DNA from 4 places in the Streptomyces sp. NBC_01431 genome. Region 2 is predicted to be linked to each of the others. Evidence: riboswitches for the same ligand, from Rfam matches in the RefSeq annotation. Region 2 holds a riboswitch; each other region holds the start of a gene.

Region 1 (4,044 bases), 2.7 Mb from region 2:
GCAAACGGGGGCCCTCGTGCAAACGGCGGCGCCGCCGTACGGGCTCCGGGCCGGACTCTCGTGCACACGAAGCCGCCGTACGGGCCCCCCGCCGAGCCCAGGGCCGGGGCTCTGGCCCACCCCGCGCACACGGCGCCGCCGTCCGGGCCCGCGCCGCGAACAAGGCGGCGGATACTGTCGAGGGCATGTCCGACCAGTCGCCCGCCGCGCCCGCCCCCGAACTCTTCACCTGGGAGTTCGCCACCGATCCGTACCCCGCCTACGCGTGGCTGCGCGAGCACGCGCCGGTGCACCGCACCAAGCTGCCGAGCGGTGTCGAGGCCTGGCTGGTGACGCGGTACGGGGACGCCAAGCAGGCGCTCGCCGACCCGCGGCTCTCCAAGAACCCCGCACACCACGACGAGCCGGCCCACGCCAAGGGCAAGACGGGCATTCCGGGCGAGCGCAAGGCCGAGCTGATGACGCATCTGCTCAACATCGACCCGCCGGACCACACCCGGCTCAGGCGCCTGGTGTCGAAGGCGTTCACCCCGCGCACGGTGGCCCAATTCGCGCCGCGCGTCCAGGAGTTGACCGACCAGCTCATCGACGCGTTCGCGGCGAACGGGGAGGCCGACCTCATCCACGACTTCGCCTTCCCGCTCCCCATCTACGCCATCTGCGATCTGCTCGGCGTACCGCGCGAGGACCAGGACGACTTCCGCGACTGGGCGGGCATGATGATCCGGCACGGCGGCGGCCCGCGCGGCGGCGTCGCCCGCTCGGTGAAGAAGATGCGCGACTACCTCGCCGAGCTCATCCACAAGAAGCGCGAGAACCCCGGTGACGACCTCATCTCCGCGCTCATCGAGGCCAGCGACCACGGTGAGCACCTCACCGAGGGCGAGGCCGCCGCGATGGCCTTCATCCTGCTGTTCGCCGGGTTCGAGACGACCGTCAACCTCATCGGCAACGGTGTGTACGCCCTGTTGCGCAACCCCGGGCAGCGCGAGCGGCTCCAGGACTCGATCGGCGCGGGGGAGAGCGGGCTCCTGGAGACCGGCATCGAGGAACTCCTGCGCTACGACGGCCCGGTCGAGCTTGCGACGTGGCGGTTCGCCACCGAGGCGCTGAGCATCGGCGGGCAGCGCATCGCGGCCGGTGACCCGGTGCTCGTGGTGCTCGCCGCCGCCGACCGCGACCCCGAGCGCTTCGCCGACCCGGACACCCTCGACCTCGGCCGCACGGACAACCAGCACCTCGGATACGGCCACGGGATCCACTACTGCCTCGGCGCTCCGCTCGCCCGGCTCGAAGGCCGCACCGCACTTGAGACCCTGCTGCGGCGCCTCCCTGACCTGCGGCTCGCGGCGGATCCTACCGATTTGCGCTGGCGCGGCGGACTCATCATGCGCGGACTGCGCACCCTGCCCGTGGAGTTCACACCGCCAAGCGGCGCCTCGATCTGACGAACCGTCAAGACTGTGACTTTTACGTGATCGCGGGTGCATCGACTTGTGACAGACGTTCGAGTACGGCTACGTTCACCGTTCATTCGGCTCAGCAGTCACACGGAAGGCCTCATTCATGCGCTCCGGGAATGGACGGCATCGTCGGCCCCGCCAGGCACCCGCTCTCGTCGTCGCGGCAGGGGTGACCGGCTCGGCCATCGCTCTTCCCCTGCTCGCCGCGACCGGCGCGAACGCCGCGGACGCGAGCACCTGGAACCAGGTGGCGACCTGTGAGTCCGGCGGCATGTGGAGCGCGGACTTCGGCAACGGCCTCTACGGTGGTCTCCAGTTCTCGCAGACCACCTGGGAGACGTACGGCGGTACGGACTACGCCCAGCGCGCCGACCTCGCCAGCCGGGCCCAGCAGATAGCCGTCGCCGAGAAGGTCCTCGCGGCTCAGGGCCCCAAGGCCTTCGGAAGCTGCGCCGACGGGATCACCAAGGGCGGCGCCGCGGCCGACGTCGACCCGGGCCTGCCCGCGACGCCGGACCCGGCCGACACCCCCCTGCTGCCCACCACCCCGGCGACCAAGACGCCCGGCACCGCGCCGACTCCCACGACGCCCACCGGCTCCGCCACTCCCACGCCGGGCGGCACGCCGACGGCCGACCCCGCCAAGCCCGCGACGCCCCCCGCGTCCACCCCGGCGAGCCCCGGCAAGCACCGCGGGGCGCCCTCGCCGGAGGAGGGCTCGGGCGCGACGCCGGGCCCGACCGGCTCGACCGCCCCGACCGGTCAGCCCGCCCCGACCGGTAAGCCCGCTCCGACGGGTCAGAGCGATTCGGGCAGTTCGTCCGACAGCCGTGACGCGGGGCGCGCCTCGCGAGGTGACGGGTCCTCACGTGATGTCGGCAACACCCCGGCGGCCAACGGCGACTACACCGTCCGCCCCGGCGACAGCCTCTCGGCCATCGCCACCGCGAACAAGATCCAGGGCGGTTGGCCCGCGCTCTACCACGCCAACGAGCACCTGATCGGTACCGACCCGAATCTCATCCTGCCTGGCCAGAGCCTGGACCTGAAGGCCGCGGCGGCGGCGGTGGCCACCCCGAACTCGGTACCGAAACAGGGGTAGTTCGAGGGCGTATGTCCGTTCTGTGCAAGTGAGATATGGGTCTCTTCGTCTCAACTGGCCCACCCCGCCTGCCCGGTCCGTCCGCCCCGCCCCCGACCTGCGGAAACGCCCCTTCCATTTCGGCGAGTAGGGGCGTTTTCTCCCCGATGGGCGTCTTTGAACATTGGCGGGGCGTGTGTTTTCGTCGGAACCGCTCGTCACCGCGAGCCCCGTCGACCGAGCACGCCGAATCCTGCCGTCGGCCGACGGGAACAGTCGACGCTTATGCGCCGTAGGCAGGAGCGGGGGACCCAAGGTAAGTGCCGGGCCCGGCAGTTGACGCTGTCGGCCGGCTTGGGGTGAAGACGGGCGCACCATCGCTCGGCCGGGCAGCTCACGCCCGAACCCGACAGCTCACCTCGCAGGCGTCGGTGAGGAGAACCTCCATGCTGCTTTCCGGCAAGGGCAAGCACCGTCGCCCGTCCAAGGCCGTCCGTGTCGTCACGCTGGCCGGCGTCACCGGTGCCGCTGTCGCCGCCCCGCTGATGGCCGCGGGCAACGCCTCCGCCGCCTCCGTCTCCACCTGGGACGCGGTCGCCCAGTGCGAGTCCGGCGGCAACTGGTCCATCAACACCGGCAACGGCTACTACGGCGGCCTGCAGTTCTCGCAGTCCTCCTGGGCCGCCGCCGGCGGCACCCAGTACGCCTCGCGCGCCGACCTGGCCACCAAGGGCCAGCAGATAGCCACCGCTGAGAAGCTGCTCGCGATTCAGGGTCCGGGCGCCTGGTCCTGCGCCGGTGCCGGCAACCTGACCTCCGGCGGCAGCAAGGCCGACGTGGACACCTCCGGTTCCTCGTCGTCCTCCAAGTCCACCAAGTCCGCTGAGACCTCGAAGCCGCAGGCCAAGCCGCAGCAGAAGTCGCAGCGCACCCAGTCCGCGCCCGAGGCCAGCCGCAGCGAGCAGCGCTCCGAGCCGGTCAAGCAGGGCAACGGCGAGTACACCGTCAAGGCCGGCGACACCCTCGGCCAGATCGCTTCCGCCAACGGCACCAAGGGTGGCTGGCAGAAGCTGTTCGAGCTGAACAAGGACATCGTCAAGGACGCCAACCTGATCTTCCCGGGCCAGAAGCTCCACCTGAGCTGAGCCCGACCCGGCCCCAAGTCCCCCCGGCCCGGCGCGCATTCCCCCGTACGCGCCGGGCCGGGGTTTCGCTGTTACCTGGCAGTAGCCTTGTGGCCCTTTGACCCGGAATCAGGGTCCTTGGGCCCTTTTTCGTCCCAGGAGGCGGGCACTCGGCTGGCCGGAGCCCCGGAGCCGGTTAGGCTCTTGTCGCAAGGCCGCAGCGACCCTGTGCGGCGCTGCACCCCTTGCGTCACATCTAGCGTCACATCCCAGAAGGAGATGCTCGTGCCGTCCATCGACGTCGTCGTAGCCCGGGAAATCCTGGACTCCCGAGGCAACCCCACGGTCGAGGTCGAGGTCGGCCTCGACGACGGCA
Region 2 (4,044 bases):
AGCTGGTGCAGGGGGCCGGCGGTTCGCTGAACGGCACCACCAGCTTCGAGCGCACCAACTACTTCGAGACCATGCCCGCCCACCAGGTGGAGCTCGCGCTCTGGCTGGAGGCCGACCGCATGGGCTCCCTCCTCGCCGCCCTCGACGAGGAGTCGATGGAGAACCAGCGCGACGTCGTCAAGAACGAGCGCCGCCAGCGCTACGACAACGTGCCCTACGGCACCGCCTTCGAGAAGCTGACCGCGCTCGCCTACCCCGAGGGCCACCCCTACCACCACACCCCGATCGGCTCCATGGCCGACCTGGACGCGGCGACCCTCGAAGACGCCCGCGACTTCTTCCGGACGTACTACGCGCCCAACAACGCGGTCCTCGCGGTGGTCGGCGACATCGACCCCGAGCAGACGCTGGCCTGGGTGGAGAAGTACTTCGGCTCCATCCCCACCCACGACGGCAAGCAACCGCCGCGCGACGGAGTGCTGCCCGACACCATCGGCGGGCAGCTGCGCGAGGTCGTCAAGGAGGACGTCCCGGCCCGCGCGCTGATGGCCGCCTACCGGCTGCCGCACGACGGCACCCGCGAGGCCGACGCCGCCGACCTGGCGCTGACCGTCCTCGGCGGCGGCGAGTCCTCCCGGCTGCACAACCGCCTGGTCCGCCGCGACCAGACCGCGGTCGCCGCCGGATTCGGGCTGCTGCGCCTGGCCGGCGCCCCCTCGCTCGGCTGGCTCGACGTCAAGACCTCCGGCGGTGTCGAGGTCCCCGACATCGAGGCCGCGGTCGACGAGGAGCTCGCGCGGTTCGCCGCCGAGGGCCCCACCGCGGAGGAGATGGAGCGCGCCCAGGCCCAGTTGGAGCGCGAGTGGCTCGACCGGCTCGGCACGGTCGCCGGCCGCGCCGACGAACTGTGCCGGTACGCCGTGCTGTTCGGCGACCCGCAGCTCGCCCTGACCGCTGTCGACCGGGTCCTCGACATCACCGCCGAGGAGGTCAAGGCGGTCGCCGCCGCGAAACTGCGCCCCGACAACCGGGCCGTCCTGGTGTACGAGCCCATCGCCCCCGAGGCAAGCAACGAAGAGGAAGCAGAGGCGGGCCAGTGACGGACGCTGTCGTGACCATGGAGTTCCACCCGCAGCCGGCCGCCGGCACTGCCAAGCCGTGGGCCTTCCCGGCCCCCGAGCGGGGCACGCTCCCCAACGGCCTGACCGTGCTGCGCTGCCACCGCCCCGGCCAGCAGGTCGTCGCCGTGGAGATGTTCCTCGCGGCCCCCCTGGAGGCCGAGCCCGAGGGCCTCGACGGCGTTGCCACGATCATGGCGCGCGCCCTGACCGAGGGCACCGACAAGCACTCCGCCGAGGAGTTCGCCGCCGAACTGGAGCGGTGCGGCGCCACCATCGACGCGCACGCCGACCACCCCGGCGTCCGGGTCTCCCTCGAAGTGCCGGTCTCCCGGCTCCCCAAGGCGCTCTCGCTGCTCGCCGAGGCGCTGCGGGCACCCGCCTTCGCCGACTCCGAGGTCGAGCGGCTCGTCCGCAACCGCCTGGACGAGATCCCGCACGAGCAGGCCAACCCGGCCCGGCGGGCCGCCAAGCAGCTCTCCAAGGAGCTGTTCCCGGCCGCCGCGCGTATGTCGCGCCCGCGTCAGGGCACCGAGGAGACCGTCGCCGCGATCGACGCGGCGGCCGTGCGCGCCTTCTACGAGACGTACGTCCGCCCCTCGACGGCCGTCACCGTCATCGTCGGCGACCTCTCGGGCACCGACCTCGACGCGGTCCTCGCGGACACGCTGGGCGACTGGACCGGCGACCGTGCCGAGCCGCGCCCCGTCCCGCCGATCACCGCCGACGACACCGGCCGGGTCGTCATCGTGGACCGCCCCGGCGCGGTCCAGACCCAGCTGCTCATCGGCCGCATCGGACCGGACCGCCACGACCGGGTCTGGGCGGCCCAGGTGCTCGGCACGTACTGTCTGGGCGGCACCCTCACCTCCCGGCTCGACCGTGTGCTGCGCGAGGAGAAGGGCTACACCTACGGGGTGCGGGCCTTCGGCCAGGTGCTGCGCTCGGGTCCCGAAGGCGGCGCGGCGATGCTCGCCATCAGCGGCTCGGTGGACACCCCCAACACCGGTCCGGCGCTTGAGGACCTGTGGAAGGTGCTGCGCACGCTGGCCGCGGAGGGTCTGACGGACGACGAGCGCGAGGCCGCCGTGCACAACCTGGTGGGCGTCGCGCCGCTCAAGTACGAGACCGCGGCGGCCGTCGCCGGGACGCTGGCCGACCAGGTCGAGCAGTTCCTGCCGGACGACTACCAGGCGCAGCTGTACGCGATGCTGGCCGCGACCGGCACCGTGGAGGCGACGGCGGCCGTCGTCAGCGCCTTCCCGGCCGACCGGCTGGTCACCGTCCTCGTCGGTGACGCGGCCACGATCGAGGAGCCGGTACGCGCCCTCGGCATCGGTGAAGTGACCGTCGTCGCAGGCTGATTGAGGCACTCGGCAACCGAGCACACAGGAGACCCCGGAGGCGGATGCGCCTCCGGGGTCTCCTGTATCTAGGGGTTTGTCCGGTTTGTTGGGAGGTTGCCCCTCTGTCATGTGGCGTGCGCTACAAAACCCGGTGTCTGTTTGGTGATTGAAAGATGAGCCGTCTAGCGTCAGTCCCGCTGTCCGTCACCACCCGTCGCGCCCGCGGCACCGGACAGTGATCGCCGAGTCCCCGTACGGCGCGAGCCAGGGGAGCCGGGGACCCATTCAGTCCCTGGGGTGAATCGGACGCCTCCGCCCGCGGAGGGGCCCGTAGGAGACCTTCCTGCTCCGAACCCGTCAGCTAACCCGGTAGGCGAGATGGAAGGAAAGGACACCGCCACTCCATGGCGTTCACCCGTGCCACCGGGAAGCATCGCGCGCCCAGCCGTATGACGCGCCGCAGCGCGAACATCGCGGGCATCGCCACCCTCGCCACCGCCGGAGTCGTAGGCACCCTCGCCTCCCCGGCCACCGCCGCCCCGAGCGTCGCCGACACCGGCCTCACCCAGGCCATCGTCATCGGCGACTCCCTCGCCGGCCAGCTCGGCGCCCAGGCCGACGCCCAGAAGCAGGCGGCCGCGAAGGCCAAGGCGAAGGCCGAGGCCGAGGCGGCCGCCAAGCGCAAGGCCGAGGAACGGGCCACGGCGGACCGCGAGGCCAAGGAGCGCGCCGCTCGCGAGGCCGAGCGCAAGCGCCTCAACACCTTCGTCGCTCCCATAGCGAACAGCTACGTGTCCACCGGCTACAAGACCGGCGGATCCCTGTGGTCCTCCGGCGCCCATACCGGCATCGACTTCCACGCGGACAGCGGCACTTCGGTGCACGCGGTGGGTCTCGGCACCGTCGTCGAGGCCGGCTGGGGCGGTGCGTACGGCAACAACATAGTGATCAAGATGAACGACGGCTCGTACACCCAGTACGGCCACCTCTCGGTCATCCAGGTCTCCGTCGGCCAGACGGTCGAGCCGGGCCAGCAGATCGCGCTGTCGGGGAACACCGGCAACACCACGGGCCCGCACCTCCACTTCGAGGCCCGCACCGCCGCGACCTACGGTTCGGACATCGATCCGGTCGCCTACCTCCGCTCGCACGGCGTCTCCGTCTGAGGCGACCCACGCTCACCGAAGGCCCCCGGCATGCCGCCGGGGGCCTTTCGCATTGGCCAAAAGATATCCCTTGGTTTTGGCACGTCACCGGGAATTAACAGAGCCTGGAATAGAGTCGCGTAACAGACATCGGCAGGCGTCGGCAGTCATGGGCCGACGTCTTCCGACCGCGTTTCGCGGGTATCAATGCGGAGGTTCGGCCATGCACATTCCGGCGCATTCGGTATGCACGGCGATCCGCGACGACATCGTCTCGGGCGTCCTGGGGCGGGGCAGCCGGCTCACCGAGGAGGTACTCGCCCGCCGTTACGGCGTCTCGCGCGTCCCGGTGCGCGAAGCCCTGCGCACCCTGGAGTCCGAGGGATTCGTGACCACCCGCAGACATGCCGGTGCCTGGGTGGCCGAGCCCACCGA
Region 3 (4,044 bases), 1.5 Mb from region 2:
TTCCTGCTGCTCGGCCACCCCTACGAGGAGCCGGTCGCGGTCACCGCCGACGAACTCGGCGAAGCGGACCGCACGCTCGCCCGCTGGCGGCGCGCCGTGGCGACGTGGGCCGAGCAGCCGTCGAAAGCGATCCCCGCCGACCTCCAGAGCGCGGCCCGCGCCGCCCTGGACAGCCGGCTCGACACCCCGGCGGTCCTGTGCCTGCTGCACGCCCTGGAAGCGAACCCCGACGTACCGCCGGGTGCCAAGTTCGAGACCTTCTCCTACGCCGACCGCGTGCTGGGCCTGGAACTCGTCCGTGAGGTGGGCAGGTACTGACGCGCCGAACGGCACCGTCGTGATGGTATCGGCGGTCCAACTCCCGTATTCGGCACGGCACTTGCGGGCAGCCCGCAGCGCAGGGCGGACGTACTCCCTTTGGTGGCGCGTCTGTCGCTCAGTCATCGAAGCCGTTGCCGCCCACGAGTTGGTCGATGCGGGCGCGGTGCGCCTCCTCCCTGACATCGAGGGTCCCGTCGGCTTTGCCGGCCAACTTCCGCCGGGCGTCGAGGAGCACCTTCTCTCCCCGGGCGTGGGGAGACCATGACGCTCCCTTTGTAGGCCCCCACCGATCTCCGGGCTCCACGAACACCCCGCCGCAGCGATTCAGTGCCGCGGTAACGGACTTGGCCGCCGGTAAGGGAATGTCGCCGCGGGTGAAGACGGGAAAGCGTATGACGTTGTCACGCGGAGGGCACCGCACGGTGAACGCCGGACCGGCCACTCGCGGGATCGGCGACCAGAAGGCGCGAATGCCGATATCCAGCAGCTGTCGGCGCCCGGAAGATCAGCGAGAGCGGTCTGCGGGAGGGCCCTGAATTCATGACGGCATTCATGATTTCCGCCGCGCTTTCCTTGATCAAAGCGCCGTCTGTGTGGCCACCGAGTGTGCGGCAGCTCGTGCGGCCCCCGGCGCCGAAATGATCTCCAGCGGTCGGCCGTGCTGCCGGAAGGGGCGGGGGGCCGGGTGGGTGTCTCGGGGGCGCACCTGCACCGAGAGGTGCCTTTTGTCCGAAATTAATGGACTTTAGTACCCCTTGTTCTTGGATCGGTAATGTCGCAATTGGTGCTATTGCCTGCGTGCCGTCGCTTTTGTGTGCAGGGCGTGAAGGACCTCGCTGGGCGAGTGAAGTAAGTCACGTATGGCTCCATCGATGGGCGGGGGATGCGGACGTCACTTTCGTTCCAGCACAAGAGAGTTGAGGGCCGCGGCAGGGGCCGACGAGGGTCGCGGAGTTCCGGGAATCCCTATTCTGGATCATCGGAATTGAATTCCGGCCTTGTTTCCAGTCGGCCCATTCGCTTAAGTTCACCGTCAATCCGGGTGGAACGCCGAATCCTGCCGCCGTCCGGAACCTCCCACACACGTACGGCAGGAGCGGGGGACCCAGGTAAGCCGCCGATCCGGACTTCCGGAACGACTCCGGGGTGAAGTCGCATGCACACACGCACTGCGACCGGACAGCTCCTGTCCGAACCCGACAGCTCACCTCGCAGGCGAAGGAGAGGAATTCACCATGCCTGCAAAGGGCAAGCACCGCCGCCCCAAGTCCAACTCGCTCACCCGGGGCCTCGCGGCCGCGGGTACGGGCGGCGCAGTACTCGCCATGCCGGTGATCGGTGCGACCGCGGCCACCGCTGCGCCCGCAACGGTGCCGACCGGCACCGTCAAGGCCGCCGTGGCGGCCGTCGCGCCCGCCAAGCCGATCACCGCGGTGAAGGCAGCCCCCACGACCTACTCCGTCGTCTCCGGGGACTCCCTGTACAAGATCGCCGACGCGCTCAACGTCAGCGGCGGCTGGAAGCAGCTCTACCAGGACAACCGCGCCGCCATCGGCTCGGACCCGGCTCTGATCCACCCCGGCATCAAGCTCACCATCGGCTCCAAGGCCGCGGCGGCCCCGGCCGACACCTCCCGGGCCACCGCGTCCGGCCGCGCCGACCGCTCCGCGCGGCCGACCACCCTCTCCGTCCAGAACGTCGCCGCCGTGACGAGCGCGCCGAAGTACGCCAACAACCTCGACGGCTGGATCAGGCAGTCGATGGACATCATGGCCCAGCACGGCATCCCGGGCAGCTACAACGGCATCTACCGCAACATCATGCGGGAGTCCTCCGGCAACCCGCTGGCGATCAACAACTGGGACTCCAACGCCGTGGCCGGCACGCCCTCCAAGGGACTCCTCCAGGTCATCCAGCCGACGTTCCAGGCCTTCCACGTGCCGGGTACCTCCCTGGACCTCTACGACCCGGTCGCCAACATCACCGCCGCGTGCAACTACGCCGCCAAGACGTACGGCTCGATCGACAACGTGTTCGGCGCCTACTGACAGGCGTTCGCCGAACGGGGAGGTTTCGGGCCCGGCGCGCCGGTGAACGGGCGCGCCGGGCCTCTGCCTTGTCCGTGACTCAGCGCGTCCGCTTCCGCACCAGAAGACCGTCTTGGCGCCTTGACGAAAAACCCGCGTGGCGGGAGTGGCCCGATGGTTGATGACCGGTGCCCTGCCTGCGAAAACTGCCCTCGTCTCTGCGCGGCCGGAACTCGTGCGGAAGGCGGTGCAACTTTCGTTCACCCCGCAGGGTGAACTGTTCAGAGGGTGCACGTTTCTGCATGCGGGCGTGTTCCTAGGGTGGTAGTGCGTCACCCCGGAACACGGTGACTGCCCGACGACCGTGTACTCCCGTGTTCGCGGGAGTCGTTCCGCCCCGGGAGCCGCCATGGGAACCACCGCTCGGCCATCCGTCTCCGCACCGGTGCCGCTGCCTCCGGGTCTGCTTCCGGCCCCGTGCGGCAACGCCCGTACCCACCTGACACAGGGGTTCACGGTGGTCGAGATCCACGGCACCGTGGACCTGGCCACCGCGCCCGGCGTACAGGTCCATCTCGACGCGGCCACCCACACGCCCGGAGCGCGAGTGATCGTGGACCTGCGGCCGGTGGCCTTCTTCGACTGCGCCGTCCTTACGCTGCTGTGCCGGGCCCATCGCAGGATCCGTGAGCGCGGCGGCCAGCTCGGCCTGGTCTGCGCGCGGCCCTGGCATCTGAGGATCCTCGCCGCGGGTGGCATGGAGACCCTCTTTCGGCCGTCCGCCACGGTGGAGGCCGCGACCCTCGCCATGCCGCGGACGCTCGGCGAGGAAATGAAGTAGGACGTTGCCTAGGAGCTAGGGACCTCGCTGCCCACCTTCTTGCAGGCGCTGACGACCGACTGGTAGGAGGACGCCCGAAGCCTGTCGCCGACCTTGGACTCGGCGGTGATCGCGTAATCGCGAAGGGCGATGCTCACATCGGACTTGGGTGCCTTGGCCGACGCGGCGCGTACCTTGGTCGCCAGCTTTCCGGCCGCGGACTTCTCCGCGGGCTCACCGAGCGTCGCATCGCTGATCGCCGGATGGTTCCGCTGGAACGTATCGATGGCCCGGAGAGCTTGATCGCAGGCGTCCTTGGGTCCGGCTTCCGCCCAGAACGGCCATTTCAGTACGACGGCGACTCCCGCGCACGCCACGATCAACAGGCCCACGAGCAACGGCAGAAGCACCCCGCGACGCCGTGTTGGGGTCGGGGCGCCCCTGTCTGTGGCCGCGTCGGCGTCGTTCCCGGGACGCAACTGCGTGGTGCGGGGGCCGGTGGGGGTTGCACCGGGAGCGGTGGCTTCGGTCCGCGAGGTTGCCGTTGCCTGTGGGGTCGACGCGGACGACTCGGGCATCCGCAGCAGGGCAAGAGCCTCCAGGACGGTCGGACGCCGGTCCGGGTCCTTCTCCAACAGCCCTGTGATCAGCGGCGCTAGCCGCCCCGCCCGCTCGGAGGGCGCCGCTTCCTCGAACAGGACCGCGGCCAGGCACCCGGTGGGGGTGCCGCGGCGGAACGGCGAGACGCCCTCGACGGCCTGATACAACGTCACCCCGAGCGAGAAGAGATCGCTGGCCGCCAGGCCGTCGGTGCCGCGCGCCCGCTCGGGAGCCATGTACTCGACCGAGCCGATGACGGCCCCCGTCGACGTCAAC
Region 4 (4,044 bases), 1.7 Mb from region 2:
GAGGAGGTGAGCCGTCGCTGGGGTCGGGACGCCTACGAGAAGGGCGACCGCTGGTGGCGCTCGCTCAGCGAGGAGCAGAAGAAGGGATTCCGGGAGGAGCACGAGTACATCGCGCGCGACTGGGGCCGCGCGCACGCGGCCGGCCTGCCCGTCGACGGCGAACAGGCGCAGGACATCGCCCGCCGCCATGTCGTCTGGCTGTCGCACACCCAGACCGCCACCAGGTCGTACGTCGCCGCTCTCGGCCAGATGTACGTCGACGACCCCCGCTTCGGCGCCAACTACGACCAGCACGGCGCGGGCACGGCGGAATTCGTACGGGATGCCCTGAAGGTGTACGCGCAGCGGCACCTCTCGGACGGCTGAGCCGCCCGGCGCGCATGCGGAGGGTAGCTTTGCGTGCGCCATGAGTGAGTGTGCGGTAGTTCCGAGGAGAGGCACGCGGGCACGGACCGCCGTGCTGCTCGCCCTCGTGCTCGGCGTGGTCGGGCTGGGCGGGTGTGACCAGGTGCGGGAGGCTCGTCCCGTGAAGGAGGGTCCCGCGAAGGGTGTGGTGGTGGCTCCGGCTGTGATCGGCCCTGGGCGCGGTTGCCGACTGGGCACCGGTGACTGGTCCGGGCCGCCGTGCGGATCCGACCGGGCGGCCGACCATCGCCACACCAGGGGGAGTTGCGCCCGCGGCCGACCGGGCTCACATCGCTGCCGCCGGCAGTGAACCCAGCTGCGCCCCCGGCGCTCCGGTCGGGCGCGATGCCCGTTGTGGGGGTGCGGCTCTGGTCGGACTCGGTGCCCCTGGGGTTCGGGGCCCGCTTGGGGGGCGGTTGTGAGGGCGCGGCTCTGGCCGGCCCCCGTACCCGGGCCGGGGCCCGGCGCCCGTTGTGACGCGGCGCCTCCCTGCCCGGCCCGGTACCCGCTCGGGTGTGGCGGAGTCGCCTTCGGCGGGGGGACGGGGCAGGCTGGACGGGTGCGGCAGCGAACAGAGGGCGAGAGGCGCCTGGTACGGGCGCTACCCGTACTGCTCATCGTCGTCGGCTTTATCTTCGACGCCTCGACGCCGCCCGAACTGACCGCCGCCGCCCTGTTCGCGGGCGCCCCGTTGATCGCCGCCCCGTTCTACTCGGGCCGCGCGACCGCCGCCATCGGGGCGGGCTCGCTGGTCGCGGTCGTCGGGCTCTGGTTCATACAGGACCTCCCCAACCTTGGCGAAGGCGCCAGCGAGCTGTTCACCGTGCTCACGGTGGGCGGCCTGGCGCTCGTCATCAACCGCATCCTGCGCCGCAGCGACGAACAACTGGCGTCCGCCCGCGTCATCGCGGAGACCGCGCAGCGCGCCGTGCTGCCCACGCCCGCCTCCCGCATCGGCGGCCTCCACGTCGCCGCGCGGTACGAGGCGGCGCAGGCCGACGCCTTCATCGGCGGGGACCTGTTCGCCGTGCAGGACACCCCCCACGGGGTGCGGCTGATCGTCGGGGACGTACGGGGAAAGGGGCTCCAGGCGGTGGAGGCCGTCGCCGTGGTGATCGGCGCCTTCCGCGAGGCTGCCGAACAGGAGTCCTCCCTGGAGGCGGTGGCCCGGCGGCTGGAGCGGGCGCTGGCCCGCGAGGGCACCCGGCGTGACCGGCTCGACGCGTTCGAGGGGTTCACCACCGCGCTGCTCGGCGAGATCCCGCGCGGCGACGGCACCGTACGCCTGGTGAACCGGGGGCACCCCGAGCCGTTGATGCTGCACGCGGACGGGGCCCTTGACGTGCTCGTCCCGGCGGAACCCGCGCTGCCGCTCGGCATGGCGGACCTGGGGGTGTGGCCGGACCGGTCCGACGAACGGTCGTTCCCGGCGGGGTCGACGCTGCTGTTCTATACGGACGGCCTGTCCGAGGCGCGCGACGCCGAAGGCGTCTTCTACGACCCCCGCGCCCGGCTGCTCGGAGCGATCTTCCCCGGTCCGGACGAGGTTCTGGACGCGCTCGTGGACGACGTACGGCGCTACACCGGCGGGGGCACCAACGACGACATGGCGCTGCTCGCGGTGAACCGGCCCATCGAGGGCCAGCCCGACCGGCGCCGCACCGTCAGGATCGTGAAATGAGTGCGGCGAGAGCCGGTCACCGTGGGTGCCCGTGGGGTATCCCTCCGCATAACATTTGACACACCGTCAGGAATGCCGGGTGACGCGAGCCGCGCTGAATCGCCGTCAACTCGCCCGGTTTGACCCGGCTGTGGGTACTAAGTCCAGGCCGCGGCCGTTAACGATCAGTGAGAACGGCTTGGAATCCGGACCGGGTGTCTATTAACGTTCGATAACGCAGCGCGGTCGGCCCAGCCGCCGCAACGGCGGCACCGCGCGCATGCGCCGAATCCCGCAAGGGAACCGGGGAACCACCAACTTGGGGTGAATCGGGCGCCTTCGCGGGCGCTCGTAGGAGACCTTCCTGCTCCGAACCCGTCAGCTAACCCGGTAGGCGAGAAGGAAGGAAAGGAGCGCGCCCTCGTGGCGTCCAACGAGCCTGCCCTCGACACCCCGATTTCTCCCGATTCCCTGTACGGCGATGCGCCGGACCAGAGCGAGACGTGGGAGGAGTGGGACCCGACCGCGGAGTCCATACGCCCGGTACGCGGCCGGCACCGGGTGGCCAAGCAGCGCGGCGGACTCGCACGCAGCTCCACCGTGCTCGGCGTCGGCGTCATCGCCGCGGTCGGCGCGGGCGGCATGGCCACCGCGCAGACCAAGCCGCCGGTCTCCATCTCGCTGCCCGACTCGCTCACCAAGAACCTGCCGGACCTCGGGTCGCTGCCCGGCGTCGGCGAGCTCGTCTCGCACGACGCCCCGAGCACCCCGAAGACCGAGGCGGCGCGGGCCGACCAGAAGATCGCGGCCTCCCCGCTGACCATGACCGGGCTCTCCACCGCCGAGGCCGAGCAGGGCGCCACCGACGCCGGTGAGGCGCTGCGCGCCCGCATCCTCCAGCAGGCCGAGCAGCAGAAGGCGGGCGCCGTGGCCGAGGCCAAGGCCGCCGCCCAGAAGGCCGCCGCGGAAAAGGCGGCCGCGGAGGCCAAGGCCAAGCAGGACGCGGCGGCGGCCAAGGCCGCGGCGGACAAGAAGGCGGCGGCGGAGGCCGCGGCGAAGAAGGCCGAAGAGGAGCGGCTGGCCAAGCTGGCCGCCAGCTACTCGCTGCCGGTCGGCTCGTACACGATCACCTCCACGTTCGGCGAGGCCGGCTCGATGTGGGCCTCGGGCCACCACACCGGCCTCGACTTCGCGGCCCCGACGGGCACGCCGATCAAGGCGGTTCACTCCGGGACGGTCAAGTCGGCGGCCTGGGCTGGTGCGTACGGCTACCGCACGGTGATCACGCTCGACGACGGCAGCGAGCTCTGGTTCTGCCACCAGTCGTCGATCGCGGTCAGCGCGGGGCAGAAGGTGGCGACCGGGGACGTCATCGGGCGGGTCGGCGCGACCGGCAACGTCACGGGGCCGCACCTCCACCTGGAGGTCCACACCCCGGACGGCACGGGCATCGACCCGATGACATGGCTCCAGTCCAAGGGCCTCAATCCCTGATCCGTGCGGGGTTGGGAATCCAAAGGGTCTCAATCCCTGACCGTGCGGGGTTGGGAATCCAAAGAGCCTCAACTCCTGATCCGTGCGGGGTTCGGAATACCGCACGGCGCACGGGAGTTGATCAACCCATGACTTCTCTCCGTGCGCTAGGCAGTTCCGACCTCTCCGTCTTCCCGCTCGCCCTCGGCGGCAACGTCTTCGGCTGGACGGCCGACGAGGACCAGTCGTTCGCCGTGCTCGACGCCTACACCTCGGGCGGCGGCAACTTCATCGACACCGCCGACGCCTACTCGTACTGGGCCCCCGGCCTGTCCGGCGGCGAATCCGAGACGATCATCGGGAAGTGGACGGCGGCCCGCGGCAACCGGGACGACGTGGTGATCGCCACCAAGGTCGGCGCCCACCCCGAGTACAAGGGGCTGTCCGCAAGCACCATCAAGGCGGCCGCCGAGGAGTCGCTGCGCCGCCTCGGCACCGACCACATC

The links. A riboswitch is a leader RNA that binds a small molecule or an ion and turns the genes downstream of it on or off. The one in region 2 is predicted to bind cyclic di-AMP.
Region 1: linked by a shared signal. The riboswitch ahead of OG522_RS22565 (transglycosylase family protein) and the one ahead of OG522_RS10010 (M23 family metallopeptidase) in region 2 are both predicted to bind cyclic di-AMP.
Region 3: linked by a shared signal. The riboswitch ahead of OG522_RS03470 (transglycosylase SLT domain-containing protein) and the one ahead of OG522_RS10010 (M23 family metallopeptidase) in region 2 are both predicted to bind cyclic di-AMP.
Region 4: linked by a shared signal. The riboswitch ahead of OG522_RS17825 (M23 family metallopeptidase) and the one ahead of OG522_RS10010 (M23 family metallopeptidase) in region 2 are both predicted to bind cyclic di-AMP.

What each region holds. Positions count from the first base shown of each region.
Region 1 covers NZ_CP109496.1:4,895,521-4,899,564, forward strand. The annotation lists gene OG522_RS22555 (cytochrome P450 family protein) at 186-1,448, shown strand; gene OG522_RS22560 (transglycosylase family protein) at 1,567-2,565, shown strand; cyclic di-AMP (ydaO/yuaA leader) riboswitch at 2,823-2,987, shown strand; gene OG522_RS22565 (transglycosylase family protein) at 2,991-3,689, shown strand; gene eno (phosphopyruvate hydratase) at 3,948-4,044, shown strand, end outside.
Region 2 covers NZ_CP109496.1:2,170,540-2,174,583, reverse strand. The annotation lists gene OG522_RS10020 (M16 family metallopeptidase) at 1-1,100, shown strand, start outside; gene OG522_RS10015 (M16 family metallopeptidase) at 1,118-2,482, shown strand; cyclic di-AMP (ydaO/yuaA leader) riboswitch at 2,695-2,855, shown strand; gene OG522_RS10010 (M23 family metallopeptidase) at 2,869-3,630, shown strand; gene OG522_RS10005 (GntR family transcriptional regulator) at 3,833-4,044, shown strand, end outside.
Region 3 covers NZ_CP109496.1:705,297-709,340, reverse strand. The annotation lists gene OG522_RS03475 (hypothetical protein) at 1-318, shown strand, start outside; cyclic di-AMP (ydaO/yuaA leader) riboswitch at 1,360-1,554, shown strand; gene OG522_RS03470 (transglycosylase SLT domain-containing protein) at 1,557-2,369, shown strand; gene OG522_RS03465 (STAS domain-containing protein) at 2,758-3,189, shown strand; gene OG522_RS03460 (serine/threonine-protein kinase) at 3,198-4,044, opposite strand, start outside.
Region 4 covers NZ_CP109496.1:3,883,247-3,887,290, reverse strand. The annotation lists gene OG522_RS17835 (MerR family transcriptional regulator) at 1-366, shown strand, start outside; gene OG522_RS17830 (PP2C family protein-serine/threonine phosphatase) at 965-2,086, shown strand; cyclic di-AMP (ydaO/yuaA leader) riboswitch at 2,339-2,477, shown strand; gene OG522_RS17825 (M23 family metallopeptidase) at 2,489-3,559, shown strand; gene OG522_RS17820 (aldo/keto reductase) at 3,688-4,044, shown strand, end outside.